2 regions of the Gordonia sp. L191 genome follow, and region 2 is predicted to be linked to the other one. Evidence: riboswitches for the same ligand, from Rfam matches in the RefSeq annotation. Region 2 holds a riboswitch; the other holds the start of a gene.
What was found. A riboswitch is a leader RNA that binds a small molecule or an ion and turns the genes downstream of it on or off. The one in region 2 is predicted to bind cyclic di-AMP.
Positions count from the first base shown of each region.

Region 1 (7,608 bases), 1.3 Mb from region 2:
GGTAACGAAACTCCTTGAGCTGCAAGCGTTGTCCACGCGATGATGAGTCCGGGCGAGGCACCGACGACGACAGGTTGTCCTGCACGGTCTGCAACCGGGCGCGTAACGCCGGGGCGATGGACGGGTCGAGCAGCCCCGCAAGCTGATCGGGGGTGCCCGAACGCAGCGCGGTCGACAGCGCGTCGAGCAGTCGCGTCACGCCCTGGGAGCGCTGGTCCAGATAGACGTTGGTCGTCGACGCGGGCGCCGAGGACGACCTCGTACCGGAGCCGCCACCGACACCGTCGCCACCGCAGGAGGTGATCAGTAGTGAGGTGACGACGAGCACCGCTCCGGCGCCCGTGGTCACCGCGGCACGCCGGGGCGCCACCCGCGGGCGGAGCACGCCGATCGCCCACCGCGGGCGGAGCACGCCCCTAGTACCGACGCGCGGAGTTGTACGGTCCCGCGTCGTCGATCGGGACGACCTTGACCGGCACACCGAAGGTGGAGGCGTGGATCACGTAGCCGTCGCCGACGTACATGCCCACATGCGTGGCGTCGGGGTAATAGATGATGAGGTCGCCGGGCTGCAGATCCTGGCGCGAGACCGGGGTGCCGCCGGCGAGTTGCGCCTCACTGGATCGTGGCAGGAGCTTGCCCGCCTGCTTGAACGCCCACACCATCAGGCCCGAGCAGTCGAACGAGTCGGGACCGGTCGCGCCCCATACATACGGGTCGCCGATGCGGGTCAGCGCGGCCTGGACGGCGACGAGTGCGGGGGCGGTCCCGCGGGGTACGGCTGCGGGGTCGAAGTCGAAGCGCGGGCCGGCGAGCGCGGCAAGCTGCTTGCCGGTCAGGCTCGCATAGATCACCCGGATCTGGGCGGCCTGCAGTTGCAGTTCGGCCTGCTTCTTCTGCAGATCGCCGCGTACACGCTCGGCGTCGGAGACCGCGCGGGTGGCCGTCGATGCCGTCGAATTCGCGGCGTCGCGGTCCGAGACGGTCTGGGCGCGCACCTTCTTCAGCGCCGCCAGATCGGCGGCGGCGCGACGCGAGACCATCTCCAACCCGGACATCTGGTCGAGCAGGGTTTGGGGCGAGTTGCTGGTGAGGACGGCATAGAGCCGGTTGGAGCGACCGCCCATGTAACTGATGCGCACGAGGGAGTCGAAGCGTGTCTGCAACTCGTTCAACGAAACCTGGGAACGGTCGAGTGAACTCTGCGCGGCGGCGGCGGCCTTCTTGGACTGGGCGACGATGCCACGCTGCTTGTCGTACTCGATCTGGGCGTTGTGCATCTGTTCGGCCGAGGTCTCGGCTTCACGGCTCAGCGAGGTGTATCGCGCAAGCAGTTGATCCGCCGATTGCGGCGGGTCGGCCACGGCGTGCGGCGTCCCGAACACCGCGCCGATCTGCGTCACCGCGACCGCGATCACCGCGATCACGGTGATCAACGCCAGGCGTGCCGATCGGTTGGGACCGATTGCCGATCCGGCTCCCACGATTGTCACCACATTCCCCTTGCACTTCCCCACCGACCCGGGCTCGTCACCTCTGCCTCGACCGGGGCGTCGTAGTCCTCGACGCGTTCGGGCGAATCGCGCTGTGCGCGATCCGCCCGAATACATGCTCACACGTTCTCACCGAGACCGGGATCAGTATCGGCGAACCCCGGTCAGCGACCATGCCTTGACCGACGCCTTCTGCACCGGGACACCCTCGGTGGAGGCGTGGATGAATTGGCCGTTGCCGATGTAGAGACCGGCATGGCTGCCGCCGTTGAAGATTAGGACGTCGCCGGGCTGCGCGTCGGCGTAGTTCACCGCGCGTCCGCCACCCAGCTGGCCGTAGCTGTCGCGCGGGATCGTCTTGCCGGCCTGCTGGTAGGACCAGTAGACGAGGCCGGAGCAATCGAAGGCATTAGGGCCGGCGGCGCCGTACACGTAGGGCGCGCCGATCTTGGTTTCCGCGGCACGAACGGCCTTTTCTGCAGCACTCTGCACCGGGGCGGTGATACCGCCACCACCCGGGCGGAACTGGTTCGGAACCTGATTCTGATCGATGCCGGGCACCGTGAACTTGCCGAGATTCGGGATCTCGATGGTCGCACTGGGCGCCGGAGCCGGTGCGGCGAGGGCCGGACCTGCGGCCACGGCGAGCGAGCCGACGGTCAGCGAGCCCGCGATCATCGCCTTCTTGGCGATGCCTCCGCGATTCGGCTGTTCCAAACGATGTTTGGCCACGAAACGAGTTCTCCTTTGGTTCTCCCTTGACCGCCTACCGAGTTAGCTGTCGGGTTCGGGCCGAGAGAATGGCCCTACGCGATCCGGACACAGTCGTGCCCAGGGCGCGACTCACCCCAATTCGAATTGCTCCGAAAATGTGTGGTTCCCCGGTTCGTCCGTCGGACGATTGAGCGGTGATCTCCCCAGACCGCTTCGGTTTGAAGCGGGACGCTCTGCGAAGGTCTCGGAAAGGTTACGAAATCGGATGCGGGTCTGTCCACTAGGGGACAAAGGGCCCGATTCGCGGTGACGGCTAACCCGCCCGCAGAATCCGCAGACCCGGGCGCGAAGCGGGTCCGCACGCAGGGCCGATGGCGAGTTTTGCCGATCGTGCAGACTCCGTGCTCACCATCGAAGCGCCGGCGAACACATCGACCGCAGAGCAGATCTCGGCGTCGGAATCCCCCACCTCACGGACCACCCGCCGACCACCGAGATCATCCCTATCACCGCTGGTCACAGGCTCTACGAAGAGGTTCATCATGCAGCCGTCACACGCGCGGTGACGGCCCGGGCAGCTGGCGCAGTCGATGTACATTGTGATCTCCATCTCACTTGCTGTCTCTGGACGTGTCGGCGGGCGATTCATCCCGGCCTGCCCGGCCCGGCCCGTTGCGCAACGGGCCGGGCGAGCTCCGGTGTCGACCACCGCAGCCGACAGTAGAAGTGGCCACCGACAGAATCGTCGCGTCGGCATCGACGGGGCTCGAGAGCACACCCATCACAGCAGTCACTCGCACCCCAACCGAGGCTGTCGGAGGGTCGAACTAGTGTTCGCGGCGTGGTGGTTGATACGGCTCAGCTCTCCTTCGCCGACCTCGGCGCAGGAGCGGACGGCACCGACGACGCGGGATTCGGCGAGCAGTCCCTGTTCGATACGACGATCGTGGTCGTCGACCTGGAGACGACCGGGGGCGATCCGGCCCGCGACGCCATCACCGAGATCGGCGCGGTGAAGGTGCGCGGCGGCGAGGTGCTCGGTGAGTTCGCGACCCTCGTCGACCCACAACGGTCGATCCCACCGCAGATCGTCGCCCTGACCGGGATCACGAGCGCGATGGTCTACGACGCCCCACAGATCGGTGAGGTGCTGTCCTCCTTCATCGAGTTCGCGCGCGGGTGCCTGCTCGTGGCCCACAACGCGCGCTTCGACATGGGATTCCTGCGCCACAACGCCACGCGGCTGGACATGGCGTGGCCCTTTCACACCAGCTTGTGCACCGTACGACTGGCGCGCCGGGTGCTGACCCGCGACGAGGCCCCCACCGTCCGCCTCAGCGCTCTCGCCGACCTGTTCGACGTCTCGGTACGCCCGACGCACCGGGCCCTCGACGACGCCCGCGCCACCGTCGAGGTCCTGCATCGGCTCCTCGAGCGCATCGGAAATCAGGGGGTGCGGACCTACGCCGACCTGACCGCCTATCTCCCCCGTGGGAACCCCCGTCTGCGCGCCAAACGCCATCTCGCCGAAGGACTTCCGTCACGACCGGGGGTCTACCTGTTTCGCGGACCGTCCGCCGAGGTGCTCTACGTGGGCACCGCGACGGATCTGCGACGCCGGGTGATGTCGTATTTCAACGGATCCGACCCACGACCCCGGATCGCCGAGATGGTGAATCTCGCCGTCCGCGTCGATCACGTCGAATGTGCTCACGCACTCGAAGCCGGGGTCCGCGAACTGCGATTGATCCTGGCGCACACGCCCGCCTACAACCGGCGCTCCACCCGCCCACACCGCGGCTGGTGGATCACGCTGACCGGCGAACGATTTCCCCGACTGCAGATCACCCGGACCCCCGGCACCGACTCCGTCGGACCGGTGGCCAATCGCACCCGCGCCGCCGAGATCGCCGAGCTGATCTCCCGAGCCGCCGGACTGCGCACCTGTCGGGCCCGAATGCCGGTCGCCGCGACACATCACTGGTGCCGGACCCCCGCCGACGGTGGCGACGCCCTGGGCGGGTGCGCCGCGGCCACCGACCGTCCGTTGACGGTCACCGACTACGTCGGCCGGGTACAGGCCGCCCATGATCTGCTCTCCGGTCGCGACTCGGCCATGTTGTCGGGGCTCATCGACGAACTCGACCGCCTCACCGACGCGCAGATGTTCGAGACCGCGGCGCGTCACCGCGACCGGGTCGCCGCGACCATCGACACGCTGGCACGCTGTCAGCGGCTCTCGGCGCTGTGCCGGATCGCCGAGATCGTCGTCGCCCGGACCGACGGCGCGGGAGGATGGGAATTGGCCGTGATCCGGCACGGCCGGCTCGCGTCGGCCGGACACGCCCGACGGGGAGTGGCCCCCATGCCGGTCGTCGACGCGTTGATCGCCTCCGCGGAGACGGTGCTGCCCGGGGAGGGGCCGCTGCTGGGTGCGTCCCCGGAGGAATCGGCACTGCTCCACCGGTGGCTCGGCGAGCCGGGCGTGCGAATCGTCGCGAGCTCCGAGGGTTTCGCGTCGCCGGTCGGATCGGCGGCGCGCCGCGGCGACTGGGCCGCCACGGCCCGCTCGGCCGCCGAGACCGCCATGCCTCGACGCCGGACCCGGACGCCCGCACCGCATCCGAAGGCCGTGGCGCAGCACGCAAAGCCGCTACGGGCCGGTGGGATCCACGCCCTAAGCTGATGCCATGATCACCGCCATCGTCCTCATCCACGCCGACGTTCACCGCATCCCGGAGACCGCGCAGGCGGTCGCCGACATCAGCGGCGTCGCCGAGGTGTACTCGTGTGCCGGCGACGTCGATCTCATCGCCAAGATCAAGGTGCGCGATCACGCCGAGATCGCCGATGTGGTGACCGGCCGGATCAACCGGCTACCGGGGGTGACCCATACCGCCACCCACATCGCCTTCCGCAGCTATTCCAGCTCGGAGGTCGAGGGCGGCTTCTCCATCGGCGAGGAGTAACGCGCTACGGCCGGCCGGCCAGCTCCTGCGAGCGCGCGGCCCACCGATCGAGTAGCGCGGCCGCGGCGCCGGAATCGATGACGGCTTCGGCGCGTGCCTTCGCCGACACCATCGCTGCGGTGAGGCTTTCGACGCCGTAGGCGTCGGTCATCTCCGCCGACACGATGGCGCCCGCGGCGTTGAGGACCACCGCGTCCCGGACCGGGCCCCGTACCCCGGCGAACAGGTCGCGGCCGATCGCGGCGTTGGCGATGGCGTCTCCCCCCTGCAGCGCCGACAGCTCCACGAGCTCGATACCGAGGTCGCGCGGATCGAGGGTGAGTTCGACGACCCGGCCGCCGACGACCTGCCACACCGTCGAGGTGCTTGTTGTCGTCAGTTCGTCGAGTCCGTCGTCACCCCGGACGACGAGCACGGCCGCCCCTCGTTCGGCGAAGGCCTCGGCGAGCACGGGTGCGAGGTCGGCGAAGGCACAGCCGATCAGCCCGCGGGAGGGTCGGGCGGGGTTCGTCAGCGGCCCGAGCACGTTGAACACCGTTGGGATACCGATCTCCCTGCGCGGCGGCCCGGTGAAACGGAACGCCGGATGGAACACCGGCGCGAAGCAGAATCCGATACCCAATTCGTCGACGCAACGTTCGACGTCGCCCGCGCCCAGGCCGATCGACACGCCGAGCGCCTCGAGGACGTCGGCGCCACCACTCTTCGACGACGCGGCGCGATTGCCGTGTTTGACCACGGCGACGCCGGCCGCGGCGATGACGACGGCGGTCATGGTGGAGATGTTGACGGTGTGGGAACGGTCGCCGCCGGTGCCGACCACGTCGATGGCCGGCCGGGACACGGTCACCGGTACCGCGTGCTCGAGCATCGCCGCGGCCAGCCCGCGCAACTCGGCGGGCGCGGCGCCCTTCATCTTGACCCCGACCCCGAAGGCCGCGATCTGGGCTCCTGTCGCCCCGTCGGTCATGATCTCGTTCATCGCCCAGGCCGCTTCGTCGACGGTCAGGTCGATGCCGTCGGTGACCCGGCCGAGGATCTGCGGCCACGTGTACGTCTGCGCGCTGCTCACCCCAAGAACTGTAGGGCCGACCCGACACTCCCCGGGCGTGGGGCCACCCACGTCCCGGCCGCTCACCCGCTTGTTCGCCCGCCCGAGTGGTCCGTCTTCCCGGCACGTTGCAGCACCTGCCACCCCACCGCGCGGCCGTCGTGCCGCGACCCGAGACTGGCCATCCTCGAACGCTCCTGCGACAGGTGCAGTGCATCGACGAGTTGCACCCGCGCCAGCACCAGCGCCTCGTGCCCATCCGGCACCGGGCCGTCGTGCTCCTGAAGAACCGGCCGGTACCCGTCGAGCGCGGCGACCGCGATGGCGTCGGACACCCGCGAGATCGGCAGAACCAGATGATGACGGACCACGGCCTGATCCTGTGGACGCCACGAAGACCCTTCCAGCACAGTCGAACTCGATGCGGCGTCGTCGTCGCACGAAGCGATCACCTCGAGATCGTCGTCATCGACGCCGATCGCTTCGGGAACGCTGCGGGAACCGATCCGCGCGGTGAGTCGTTGCCAGCGGGAACGGGAGACCGGGCGGCCGTTCACATCCCGCGGCGCTGGGTTCGGCTCGTGGTCCGATCGCGAAGTACCCATGTCCCGAGCAAACCACGACGGGCCCACAGACACGCCGAGACACCCGCGCAACCGGCGCCGACCAGCGCGAAGAGAAAAAGTTCCCACCAATCTCGGACCCAAGTGGTCACCGCGTACTACGAACCGTCATACTTCAACTTGTGACTAGCGCTGTAGGTACTTCCGGAACGGCCATCACCGCGCGCGTGCACTCACTCAACCGGCCCAACATGGTGAGTGTCGGCACGATCGTCTGGCTGTCCAGTGAGCTGATGTTCTTCGCAGGCTTGTTCGCGATGTATTTCGTCGCGCGCGCCAACGCCAATCCGGTCGACGGATGGCCGCCGGAGCCCACCGAACTCAATCTGGCCCTGGCCATCCCGGTGACGACGGTCCTCATCCTCTCGTCGGTGACGTGCCAGATGGGTGTGTTCGCCGCCGAGCGCGGAGACGTCTTCGGTCTGCGCCGCTGGTACCTGCTGACCTTCTTCATGGGCGCGTTCTTCGTCTGCGGCCAGGGCTACGAGTACTACCACCTGGTGCACGAGGGCACGACGCTTTCCTCGAGCGCCTACGGCTCGGTGTTCTACATGGCCACCGGATTCCACGGCCTGCACGTCATCGGTGGTCTGGTCGCCTTCATCTTCCTGCTGATCCGCACCAAGCTGTCGAAGTTCACCCCGGCCCAGGCGACCGCGGCGATCGTCGTGTCCTATTACTGGCACTTCGTCGACATCGTGTGGATCGGCCTGTTCGTGACGATCTACTTCATTCGATGAGAACGCGGCACGCCGGGA
Region 1 is NZ_CP125996.1:1,899,368-1,906,975, reverse strand. Features, by position in the region: gene QNM97_RS08555 (peptidase MA family metallohydrolase) at 1-391, opposite strand, end outside; gene QNM97_RS08550 (NlpC/P60 family protein) at 417-1,496, opposite strand; gene QNM97_RS08545 (C40 family peptidase) at 1,638-2,225, opposite strand; cyclic di-AMP (ydaO/yuaA leader) riboswitch at 2,242-2,411, opposite strand; gene QNM97_RS08540 (DEDD exonuclease domain-containing protein) at 3,049-4,893, shown strand; gene QNM97_RS08535 (Lrp/AsnC family transcriptional regulator) at 4,898-5,176, shown strand; gene trpD (anthranilate phosphoribosyltransferase) at 5,181-6,248, opposite strand; gene QNM97_RS08525 (hypothetical protein) at 6,311-6,832, opposite strand; gene ctaE (aa3-type cytochrome oxidase subunit III) at 6,973-7,590, shown strand.
Region 1: it holds a riboswitch for cyclic di-AMP, as region 2 does, so the genes downstream of both, QNM97_RS08545 (C40 family peptidase) here and QNM97_RS02980 (transglycosylase family protein) in region 2, are expected to answer to the same signal.

Region 2 (7,608 bases):
GATCAAGGTGAACGCGGTCGTCCCCGATCGTCGGGACCTGGACGGACTGGTCGACCTCGCCCGGTTCTGCCTCGACGCCGGATATCAGCTGCGGATCATCGAGCAGATGCCGCTCGACGCCGGACATCGGTGGGATCGGTCGCGGATGGTCACCGCGACGGAGATCCTCGACGTGCTGTCGGCGCATCTCCGGTTGCGTCCCGACACCGTGCCGCGTGGAGGTGCGCCTGCGGAGACCTTCCTCGTCGATGGCCACACCGACGCCCGCGGAGCACCTGCGCGCATCGGCGTCATCGCGTCGGTGACGCGTCCGTTCTGTGGTGACTGCGACCGGACCCGGCTGACCGCGGACGGGGCGCTGCGCAACTGCCTGTTCGCCGACGCCGAGACCTCGCTGATGCCCGTGCTGCGGGGCGGTGGTGACGACGAGCGCGATGTCGATCGTCGGATCGCGCAATTGTGGCGGGAGAACACCTGGGCCAAGCGCGCCGGGCACGCGGTCAACACCGCCGGATTCCGCCAGCCGGACCGTCCGATGTCGGCGATCGGGGGCTGAGCGGATGCGTGTGACGGTCCGTTATTTCGCTGCCGCGTCCGCCGCCGCGAAGACCGAATCCGACGTGCTGGACATTGCCGAGAACATCACCCTCGGTGAGCTCGAACACATTCTGGCAGCCGACAATCCGGAGTTGGCGCGGGTGCTGGAGCGGTGCTCGTATCTGCGCGACGAGATCGCGCTGTGCGACCGCACGCGGCGCCTCGGTCCGACGCACACGATCGACGTTCTCCCCCCGTTCGCCGGGGGTTGACACACCTGACCCGCTTGTGACCTTGCTCACATCACGAGTCAATAACGAGATGGACACGAACCGGGCGTCACGCCCGTGAACTGCACGGACACCGAAACAGGGCCCAAAGGCCCACCGGCACGCCGAAAATGGGTTGTCAGGACGGGGTGATTCCCGCTCTCAGACGTCGTACTGTACGAAGCGTCCTTCACAGAAGGTCACAGCACAGCAAACAACACACCAAGATTTCCACCGGTCGCGCCGAGCCTCGTTCCTCCGGTGGAATGACGAGCACACATCTTGGAACGAGGACGGGGGACCCACCCTCTTCCGCAAGGAAGAACGGACGTCGACAGACGCCCTTGGGGTTAAGTCCGGTCGCCGCACGGCGATCGTGACCGAGCACCTCTCGCTCGAACCCGACAGCTGACCTCGCAGGCGCGTGGAGAGAGGTAATTCGACTTATGTCCGGACGTCACCGCAAGCCGTCGACCACCACCGCAACCAAGACCTTCGCGAAGATCGCGCTGACCGGAGCCGTTCTCGGCGGCGGCGCGGCCCTGCTGGGCACCGGCTCGGCACATGCCGCCTCCGATTCCGAGTGGGATCAGGTCGCCCAGTGCGAGTCCGGTGGCAACTGGGCCATCAACACCGGCAACGGCTACCAGGGCGGACTCCAGTTCAGCCCGAGCACGTGGGCCGCCAACGGTGGCACCCAGTTCGCGCCGAGCGCCGACCAGGCCTCCAAGGAGCAGCAGATCACCGTCGCCGAGCGTGTCCTGGCCACCCAGGGCAAGGGCGCATGGCCGGTCTGCGGCACCGGGTTGTCGGGCGCCACCCCGCGCACCGCTCCCGCCGACACCCCGCGCCTGGATGCGCCCCAGGCGCCCGCCAAGGGTCTCGCGAACACCCCGAATGCCACCAGCACCGACCAGGCGATCGATCAGGTCAGCCAGGCCGGAGTCAGCCCGGAGGTGCAGAACCTGCTCAAGGCCGCCAAGGACAGCGGCTACCAGCTCACCCCGGATCAGCTGCGTCTGTTCAACGAGAACAAGGGACTCGTCCCGCTCCCCTGAACCCGATCGGTTCAGCCCTGACGAAGGGCCCCGCACGTTGCTCGACGCCGTGCGGGGCCCTTTTCCAATTGTCGGGGGGCTGTGTCGGTGGTGACCGGTATCAGGTGGTGACCGTGATCAGGCCGACCCGACCCACTCGTCGGTTCCGTCGCCGAAGAACTGGTGTTTCCACACCGGTATGCGCGCCTTGACCTCATCGACGAGTCGCGCGCACAACGCGAACGCCTCGGCCCGGTGATCGGCGGCTACGGCGACGACGAAGGCGACGTCGCCGACCGACAGGTCACCCACCCGATGGGAGACCGCGACCGCCCGGACGCCGTCGGCGGCCGCACAGACCTCGGTGACCACCTCGGTGAGCACGCGCGGGGCGTCCGGATGCGCCGAATACGACAGGCTCGTCACCGCGCGGCCGCCGTCGTGGTCGCGGACCGCGCCGACGAACCCCACGACCGCGCCGGCATGTCCGTCAGCAGCCGCGACGACGCGGGCCTCGTGGTCGGCGAGTGCGATCGGGTCGACGCTCACCTCCGTGTACACCTCCACCGGAGTGGCAGCGCTCATCTGCGACAGCCCGGCATCAGTGACGGCCCGGCATCAGTGGTCGCCACCGCGAATCTGGTCGAGAGCGTGGTCGACGACGGTGGCGAGGACCGAAAGTCCGTCGCGCACACCGCCGGTCGAGCCGGGCAGATTGACCACCAGCGTGGTGCCGGCGACCCCGGCGGTGCCGCGGGAGAGCACCGCGGTCGGTACCTGCGGCAGCCCGGCGGTGCGGATGGCGTCGGCGAGACCGGGGATCTCGATGTCGAGCAGCGGCCGGGTTTGTTCGGGAGTCCGGTCGGTCGGGGCGAGCCCGGTTCCACCGGTGGTGAGGACGAGGTCGACGTCGGCGTAGATCGCGGCCCGGATCGCGTCACCCACCGGCGGGCCGTCGGCGACGACGTCGAGCTCGTCGACAGAAAACCCGTGGTCGGCGAGCCACTCGGCGATGATCGGGCCCGTGCGATCGGGATAGGCACCACGGGAGGCCCGGGTGGAGGCGACGACGATCCGCGCGACGCGCTGCGTGCTCATGGTTGCGTCCCGGGGTCGGTGTGAGTCCCGCCGTCGTCTTCTCGGTGCCAGTCCCCGGACCGTCCGCCGGACTTCTCGAGCAGCCGGATTCCGTCCATGCGGGCGTGGCGGTCGACGGCCTTGACCATGTCGTGCAGCGTGAGTCCGGCCACCGCCACCGCGGTCAGCGCCTCCATCTCCACGCCGGTCCGGCCCGCGGTGATGACCGAGGCCGTCACGTCGATGTGGTCGGCGCCGATCGTGAAGTCGACGTCGACCGACGACAGCGCCAGCTGATGACAGAGCGGGATGAGTGAATCGGTGCGTTTGGCCGCCATGATCCCGGCGATCCGCGCGGTGGCGAGAACGTCACCCTTCGGCAGCGACGACGAGGTCAGCAGGTCGATGACGGTGGTGCTGGTACGAAAGGTGCCGCCGGCAACGGCGCGGCGGTGGGTGACCGACTTGTCCCCTACATCGACCATGCGGGCCGTACCCGAGTCGTCGACGTGGGACAACCGGGCAGCGGACTGCGGATCGGTCACCGCACGCACTCGGTCACCGCGCTCAGCGGTTGATGACCGTCTTGGGGTTGATGTAGTTGACCTCGTCGGCCGGAAGTGGGAACTCCACCTCGCCGAACGGGGACAACGCGCCGGGCAGAGCGGCCGCGAACTCCGAGACCGCGTGCTCGGGACCGTCGCCGTCGGAGGCCTTCGGCCAGCCGTTGTCCACGTAGTGCTTCTTCGAATTGCTCTCAGCCACGCGCATATTGTGCCACGGCGACCTCCGCGGCACGCGGCACGCTCACCGTTTGGTCACCGACATCCACGTCATCAGCCCCGACGCCACGTCGACTTCAGCCCCGACGCCACGTCGTGGACCCATCGTTCGAATGATAAGAAAGCCGATCTCAGAGCACGTTGGGTAAGGTCACAGGCCAGCGGTCCACCCCCGATCAAAGGAAGAATCGTGCCTCTGAGTCCAGGTTCGCAGGTCGCCGGATACAAGGTGGTGTCCCTGCTGGGTTCGGGCGGGATGGGTGAGGTGTACCTCGTCGAGAACCCGCAGTTGCTGCGACGGGAAGCCCTGAAGGTCATCTCGCTGGCCGGTGCGCACGACCCCGACTTCCAGCGGCGCTTCACCAACGAGGCGCGCACCACCGCGGCGCTCGATCACCCCAGCATCATCTCGATCCACCAGTACGGCATCAACACCGACGGCACCCCGTGGTTCACCATGAACTACCTCGAGGGCGCCGACCTCACCCATGGTGCGATCTCCCCGTCGGACGTGATCGAGGTGACCACCCGTGTCGCCGACGCCCTCGATTACGCCCACCGGCGCAACATCATCCACCGCGACGTCAAACCGGCCAACATCTTCGTCAGCCGCGACGAACACGGTCAGATCGCTCGGGTCACCGTCCTGGACTTCGGCATCGCCAAACTCGTCAACTCGACGTCGCTGACCGCGACGAGCGCCTTCATCGGCACGCTGGCCTACTGTGCGCCCGAGGTGATCGAAGGCCACGACGCATCGGCCTCCTCCGACCAGTATTCGTTGGCGTGCACCGTCTTCCAGCTCCTGACCGGGCAGGCCCCGTTCACCACCACCACACCCTCGGCGCTGGTCATGGCGCATCTGACCAAACAGATCCCGCCGATCAGCTCGCTACGCCCCGACCTCGGCGCCCTCGATCCGGTGATCGCGAAGGCATTGTCGAAGAATCCCGCCGAGCGCTACCCCGACTGCCGGTCGTTCTCGACTGCGCTGCGTCAAGCATTCGAGGGTCGAGGTCAAGCATTCGAGGGGCGGGGTAACCCCACACCGGCACCGCACCAGTCGAACCCGGCGGCAGGACCTTTCGTCGGGGCAAATCGGCCGTACTCCCAGCCCACCGTGCCACCGTCGCAGCCGACACCGCCGCCGTCCTATTCGACACCGCCGCCGTCCTATTCGACACCGCCGCCGTCGCATCCGAGCCCCTCGCATCCGAACCCGGCGGCAAACCAGAACCCGTCCTACCCCGGCCAGACGCCGTCCCCGATGCCCGGCGGCTACGCGCCGGGTGGTCCGACTGTCGCCAACAATCCACCGTCGCAACCGAATTCGCCATATCAGTCGGTACCGTTCGGCGCGCCCGCACCGACCGGCGGCATGCCCCCGACGTTCCCGCCCGGAACGCCACCGCATCTCATCGGCGCCGGCTATCCGCTCTCCGGACCACCAGCCCCCAAGAAGAAGCGCACCGGCCTGATCGTCTCACTGGCGGCGGCCGCCGTCGTGGTGCTGCTCGTCGTCGGACTCGGCATCGCCTTCGCCGCAGGCGCTTTCCGCGGTGACGATGATCAGCCAACGGCCGGTGGACATCCCACGGTGCTCGCCGTCTTCGGCAACTCCAGCTGCGGCATCTCGGCCAAGCAGTTGTATTGCTGGGGAGCCAATTACGACAATCAGCTCGCCAACGGCGGTACTACCGCGTCGACCACCCCGGTCAAGATCAATCTCCCCGACGTGACCGCGGTGTCGTTGGGCGGCTACACCGACACCGACAAGGACTTCAAGACCTCCGCCTGCGCGATCTCGGGCGGCCAGGCCTTCTGCTGGGGCGACAACAACTTCGGCCAGCTCGGCACCGGCACCACCTCCGACGCCCAGACCCCGACGCCGGTGACCGGACTGTCCGGCACGGTGACGGCGATCGCCACCGGTTACGGCAGCACCTGCGCGGTCGCCGGGGGCAAGTTGTACTGCTGGGGCGACAACGACGACGGCCAGGTCGGCGTGGAATCGGTCACCGACAAGACCTCCACCCCCACCGAGGTGACCGGGCTGAACGGCACCGTCACCGGCGTCGCGACCGCGCAGGGCACCACCTGCGCCACCGCCGATGCGGTCTACTGCTGGGGCAACAACGACAGCGGCCAGCTCGGCACCGGGGCCACCACGCGGGCCAACACCCCGCAGAAGGTCGCCGTCACCGGCGCCGACTCCATCTCGGTCGGCACCTACGGCGTGACCGATGACCCGAACCAATACATCACCGTGTGCGCGTCGGCGTCGGGCGAGGCCTACTGCTGGGGCGACAACCGGTACGGCCAGATCGGCGACGGCACCAAGAACGCCCAGCACACCCCGACGCCGGTCGTCGGACTGACCGGGGTCACCCAGATCAACACCGGTTGGGGTTCGACCTGCGCGGTGTCGCAGGGCAAGTTGTTCTGCTGGGGAGACAACGAGGGACAGCAACTCGGCATCGGCTCCGGGTCGGCGACCACCTCGCCGACCCAGATCACCGCCCTGTCGGGAACCGTCTCCGCCGTCGAGACCGTGCTGGGCACGACCTGCGCGGTCGTCAACGAGACCTCGATCTACTGCTGGGGTCGCAACTCCGCGGGCCAGGTCGGCAACGGCGACAGCGGCGACGACAAGGAAGTGTCGACCCCGGCACTGCTGAACCTGCCCGCGTGACAAGGGGTCGCGCGGCGCGCTCGGTAGAATCGGCCGAATGAGTTCCGATGATCGGGCCGACGGGCTTGCCGGCGACCTGATCTCGCGCACCGACGATCAATTGGCGGATCTGTTCACGCTGCGTCCCGATCTCGCCTCGCCGCCCCCGCAGGGCAGCCGGGTCCTCGCGCAACGCGCGCTCTCCGCGGCGTCGGTCGCACTCGCGGGCGAGCGCCTCGACCTGCTCGACGTCGCCGTGCTCGAGGTGATCATCTCCTCGGGCCCACCGGCTTCGGCAACGGTGTCGGCGGCGTCGGTGCTCGACGCGCTGTCCGATCGCGCCGAGCACGACGACATCCTCGAGCGCATCGACCACCTGCGACGACTGGCCCTGATCTGGGGCCCCGACGACGCCCTGCACGTCGCCGCCAATGCCACCTCGGCGCTGCCGTGGCGCGGGCTGCACCTGACAGGCCCTCTCGCACACATGACACCCGAGGACCTGTGCTCGCGTCTCGACACCCTCGACGAGCGGCAACGCGAATTGCTGGCGGCGCTCTCCCGGGGGCCGGCGCTGGGCCGCAGTCGCGATGCCGCACCCGACGCCGACCCGCAGTCGCCGGTCGCACGCCTGATCGCCGACGGTCTGCTCGCTCGGATCGATCACCAGACCGTCGAGCTCCCCGCACAATCCGGGCAGTTGCTGCGGGGCGAACCGGCCCTGCGCACCGACACCCTCGCGCGACCGCTACCCGACGATTCGTCGGCGCCGCGCCGGTTCTCGGCCCGCGACATCGACGCCGCAGGTGGTGGCGAGGCGCTGGAACTGATCCGGCACGCCACCACGGTGCTCCGCGCGCTGGGGGCGGCACCGGCGGCGATCCTACGGTCGGGGGCCCTCGGCGTGCGCGAGTTGCGCCGTCTGAGCAAGACCACCGGTCTCGATCAGCCCAGGCTCGCACTGATCGTCGAGCTCCTCGGTCACGCACGATTGATCGACTCCGGTTTTCCCGATCCCCCACCGGCCGGCGACACCGGCGAGCACGCCTTCGCCCCGACCACGACGTCGGACACCTGGCTGCACCAGCCGCCGGAACGCCAGTGGCACACTCTGCTCGAGGCCTGGCTGACGATGCCGCGCAACGCCTGGCAGGTCGGCGAGCCGGACCGCGACGGCACCACGATCCCCGCGCTGTCGGCCGAGATCTACGACTCCCACGCCCCGACCGTGCGTC
Region 2 is NZ_CP125996.1:624,590-632,197, reverse strand. Features, by position in the region: gene moaA (GTP 3',8-cyclase MoaA) at 1-556, shown strand, start outside; gene QNM97_RS02985 (MoaD/ThiS family protein) at 561-809, shown strand; cyclic di-AMP (ydaO/yuaA leader) riboswitch at 1,071-1,245, shown strand; gene QNM97_RS02980 (transglycosylase family protein) at 1,253-1,864, shown strand; gene QNM97_RS02975 (molybdenum cofactor biosynthesis protein MoaE) at 1,982-2,428, opposite strand; gene QNM97_RS02970 (MogA/MoaB family molybdenum cofactor biosynthesis protein) at 2,462-2,941, opposite strand; gene moaC (cyclic pyranopterin monophosphate synthase MoaC) at 2,938-3,474, opposite strand; gene QNM97_RS02960 (hypothetical protein) at 3,488-3,691, opposite strand; gene QNM97_RS02955 (protein kinase domain-containing protein) at 3,893-6,394, shown strand; gene QNM97_RS02950 (helicase-associated domain-containing protein) at 6,432-7,608, shown strand, end outside.